Regions from separate parts of the Pseudoalteromonas sp. Z1A6 genome, predicted to be linked through region 2. Evidence: riboswitches for the same ligand, from Rfam matches in the RefSeq annotation. Region 2 holds a riboswitch; the other holds the start of a gene.
What was found. A riboswitch is a leader RNA that binds a small molecule or an ion and turns the genes downstream of it on or off. The one in region 2 is predicted to bind lysine.
Positions count from the first base shown of each region.

Region 1: it holds a riboswitch for lysine, as region 2 does, so the genes downstream of both, dapA (4-hydroxy-tetrahydrodipicolinate synthase) here and lysC (lysine-sensitive aspartokinase 3) in region 2, are expected to answer to the same signal.

Region 1 is NZ_WTKW01000128.1:3,058-5,458, forward strand. It holds gene GQR46_RS09890 (2,3,4,5-tetrahydropyridine-2,6-dicarboxylate N-succinyltransferase) at 1-156, opposite strand, end outside; gene dapA (4-hydroxy-tetrahydrodipicolinate synthase) at 172-1,056, opposite strand; lysine riboswitch at 1,247-1,447, opposite strand; gene GQR46_RS09900 (DNA-3-methyladenine glycosylase I) at 1,640-2,335, shown strand; gene GQR46_RS09905 (protein adenylyltransferase SelO family protein) at 2,347-2,401, shown strand, end outside.
Region 2 is NZ_WTKW01000027.1:9,903-12,303, reverse strand. It holds gene lysC (lysine-sensitive aspartokinase 3) at 85-1,488, opposite strand; lysine riboswitch at 1,564-1,736, opposite strand; gene nhaD (sodium:proton antiporter NhaD) at 1,838-2,401, opposite strand, start outside.

The sequences.
Region 1 (2,401 bases), on a different contig from region 2:
AAAACCACCTGCAAACTCAGTATTAGTGCCATTTTTGAAGGCATCCAAAATGCCTTGTTTTACTTCTACGTTAGCTTGCCATTGGCCGCTTTCGTTTTGTGATGCTGCGCGTACTGCGCCCGATTCTAAATTATTTAATAGTTCTAACCAGCTCATTATAAAAACCTGTATTTAATGCCAAGATAAAATGGTGTTGTTTGCAGTTGTGATGCAATCGGTTTGAGTTAACTCAAGGTGTGTTAAAGGTGGACGAAGTTGCGGGCTGCTTAAGCGACCTTGCAAATGCATCAATACCTTTACGGGAATAGGGTTTGCAACAGCAAATAGGCTATTAATAGCGCTTGACCACTGGGCAAATAAATTAGGGTGTTGACCACTTAAGCTGCGTTTAACAAACTCGTGAGTTTGTGCGGGCCATGCATTTGCAGCTACCGACACCAAACCTTTTGCGCCAGCTTGAGCAAAATAAGGCATTAGCGCATCGTCGCCACTAAAAATAGCTAAATTAGGCGCAGCTTGGCGATAAGCTTCAAACTGAGCAATGCTGCCGCTCGCTTCTTTTAACGCCCATAAATTTTTATTATTTTGTAAGTTTTGAATTGTTGCCGTTGGAATGCTAATAGCACTTCGACCGGGTACGTTATAAAGCATACACGGGTGAACACTTGCATTAAGTAGGCTTTCAAACCAATGGGTTTGACCTATAGCACCGGGTTTTGCATAAAGCGGCGAGCCAAGTAAAAAGCTATGAATAGGTAGTGTATTACAGTAGTTAACCCACTCAATTTGTTGCTTTAAGTTACTACCGCCCACAGCAACCATGAGTGGTACTGCTGGTTTTAGCTGGCATACGTGTTCAACAATGGCTTGTTGCTCTTTTAGCGTTAGTGCTAAACCTTCGCCCGTACTGCCAAGTAGTAAAATACCGTTATGTGCTGCTTCTTGATCGCTAACCAGTTTAGTTAACGTGTTGTAGTCAACATCGCCATGTTGATCAAATGGCGTTACGAGCGCGGTCCACAATGAGTAGTCGTTTAAATTGAAGTTGTTGATCATCTCTCACGAACTTATAATTTGTACCAACTTTATTAAAAACGTGATCATTTTAGCGATAACTAATTTAATGCAATTGATATTATTCGAAGAGTTAAAAAGCTTTATGGAAGGAGCCGCATTAACGTCGTTCGAACTAATAATTCGAAGAGCGAATGGGCTTAAAATAATAGGGCGCACGGCCTTAATATTTAAGACCAGAAGCTCTCCACCAAACTAATAAGCTGCTTTTTATAAGCAGCTATTGGTGACAGTCGCTAGGGTTCAACCTAGTCGCCCGAAATAAACACCTCGCAAAAGTGGTTACTTCTCGGCGTTAATCCCCCTCACGTATGCTCACTGGAGTTTGCGCTCCTAACATACGCTACCTGAATAACGCACCTCTTCTAGCCCTTTACACCTGTTTGTAGAGTAAAAACTTACAAACCTGTGCAATTTAAATAGGGTAATTACGGCGATTAAAGCATTTTAGCCGTCTAGGTGTCAAGCGACTAAATGCATATTCATTCATCCATAATGGGAGTGGTTACGTATTGGGTGCTTTTCTCGTACACTAGCAATATAAGTAGTGAGGTATTTAATTAGTATGGAAAAATTTAGCGATATTTATAAGCGAGCGGTAGAGCGAAAAGGCTCCGAAAAAATGCTTAAGTTATTACTTGCAAAACCGCTATCTAAAAAACAACTAAGCACGTTAAGTGACGACGATTGGCTTGAGGAATTTACTCGAAAAGTATTTCAAAGCGGCTTTTATTGGTCAGTCATTAATAATAAGTGGCCAGGCTTTAGAGAGGTTTTTTGGGATTTTAGCGTTGATAAGTTATTAATGATGCCACCTGATATGCTGGAACAAAAAGCAACGGATGAGCGAATCGTTCGTAACTATAAAAAAGTAAAAACAATTACCGAAAATGCTTACATGATCCACGAAACAGCAGAGGAACATGGCAGTTTTAGTCAGTTTGTCGCTAATTGGCCAACAGACGATATTATTGGTTTGTGGGCATATTTAAAAAAGCATGGTTCGCGTTTAGGTGGCAATACAGGCCCTTATACACTGCGAGCACTTGGTAAAGATACTTTTTTACTATCACGCGATGTAGAGAGTTACTTGCGCGCCCATAAAATTATAGATGGCGGCCTACAAACTAAAAAATCACTGAATGCAGCCCAAGCTTTTTTTAATGAAATGCAAAAGCAAAGTGGCTTAAGTATGCAAGAGTTGAGCTTAATTGTGGCCTATGGTGTAGGTGACAACCGCGTTGGTATAAGTCAGCAATAATAGGAATTACCATGAAATTAGTGCCAAGATACACAGACATTACGGAAAACTTTGCGATAGAAGATT
Region 2 (2,401 bases):
GTTAAGTAACTTTATTAACTGATTTTACTAGGTAACTTTAATAAATCACTTTCCTGAATAACCGCTTCTTAATAGTAAAATTATTTACGCAGCAAAATCGTTTTCTAATAAACGGCTATGAATAGACTGTACTACGTTATCTGACTCAGTTTGCTCTACTAAAAAGCACAGGTTGTGCTTACTAGCACCGTGACAAATTAGTCGAATGTTAAAGTCTTTTAGTACACTCATTAAGTTCATTTCGTGTTGGCGTAATTGAATCTCAGAGCCAATAAGTGCCACCAATGTTAGGTTGTTTTCTACCGACACATGGCAAAACTCTGCAAGCTTATCTAGGCATTCTTGATCGAGCTCTGGGCGCGAGGCGTTTTGCGCGTTATCAAGCGTTATAGCTACGCTGATTTCTGATGTGGTTACCAAATCTACCGATATATTGTATTCACTTAATAGTGTAAATACGCGTGCTAAAAAGCCGCTTGCTAGGAGCATTTCTGGGCTTTTAAGCGTAAGCAATATTTGGTTTTTACGTTGCGTTACTGCGCGTATACCCGGTTGCTGCGATTTTTCGCGCTCAATCCACGTACCGCCACGCTCTGGCTCTCGGCTAGAACCAACAAATACGTTAATGTGGCTACGGCTTGCTGGTAAAATAGTCGCTGGGTGCAATACTTTTGCGCCAAAGGTTGCCATTTCAGCGGCTTCGTCAAAGCTTAAACGAGCAATAGGCGTCGCCTTTGCGCACAAACGCGGGTCGGTGCTAAAAATACCTACTACGTCAGTCCAAATATGCACGCTTTTAGCGTTAATTGCTTCCGCTAATAATGCCGCGCTGTAGTCAGATCCACCACGTCCAAGCGTTGTTGTTTGACCGTACTCGTCGCTGCCAACAAAGCCCTGAGTCACAATTACCTGCTCATCTAACAGCGGGATTAAATGTTCTTTAGCGGCTTGCGCTGTAGCTGCAACATTGGGCGTTGCTTTACCAAATTGGCTGTCGGTTTTAAGCACCTTGCGCACATCAAAGCGATCGGCATTTAAGCCATTTAAACGCAGCACCTGAGCAAACAAATACGACGATAAACGCTCACCAAAGCTCAATAGCTCATCGTGTTGCTGATCGGTTGTTAGTGACTCTTGAGCCAATATTTGAAATGCTTTTAGGGTTTCGTTAAAGCCAACCGCTAAATCGGCATCTAGCGATAACTCATCTAAAATAGTTTGTTGAATAGCAAGCACGCCGTTTATGTGTTCTTGGCGCTCACTTGAGGTAATACTTGATTTACACAGTGCAACTAAGTGGTTAGTTACGCCGGCACTGGCGCTCACGGCAACAATACGTACGCTTTTATCTGCAACAATAATTTCGCTACAGCGACTCATCGCTTCAAAGTTTGCAACACTTGTTCCGCCAAACTTGGCAACGATGTAATCTGATTTTGCGCTTAACTCTGTTTGAGGCACTGTTTGTGGCGCTGATTGGGTAGTCATTTAGTCTCCTTTCGCGGTATCCAAACCGCAATAAAACAAGAAGAACTTGGCAAAGGAATGCTTGAAGATAAGTCCACTGCCAGAAGCTCTCCACCTATATTGGTGACAGTTTTGAGGATTCAGCCCCATAAACCGAAAAACAATGACGACGTATCATTATTTTCCTCGGCGAGTACTTCCCTCTTTAATGATCATCGGCTTTCGTCGCCTAACATTAAGTACCTAAGTATCGCACCTCTTCTGAATGCTTTATTAACCAGTGGCTAATAAAACAAAACCCCACTAAGTAGCGGGGCATTGAAAGTTATCGTTTAGACGTCTAGCTGTCAAGCATTTAATAATTTATGAGTTAAATAAAACTGCCCATGTAATACGAGCCCGCATATCCAACCGTGTAACAAATTAATAAATGCAGCGATAAACGCAAGTAGCTCATAAAGGTAAGCGCTTTAACTTTACTCATGGCAATAATACCCGCAGCCGACCCAATAATAAGCATTGAACCGCCCACGCCCGTTGCATAAGTAAACGACAACCAATGTTGTTGACTCATTACTATATCGGCTTTTAATAATGCAGCAGTAAGTGGTACGTTATCGACCCCTGCTGATAATATGCCCATTAAGTAGTTTGCGTACTCTGGCGCCATTACCGTGTATAGGTCGGTAAATTTACTCAACATGCCAATTTCTTTTAATGCACCTACAAGTAAAAGTACACCTACAAAAAACAATAATGTGTCGTATTCTATATCGCGAACAAAATCGATTATGTCTTTGTTAATATCTTTTTTGCGCATTAAAAATTGCGCCACTAAAAACATAACTGATAAGCCAAACAAAAAGGTGAGTAAAGGCGGTACGCTGTAAATTACGCTAAGCGTAAGTGTGCTAATTACGGTAGATAAAAATAT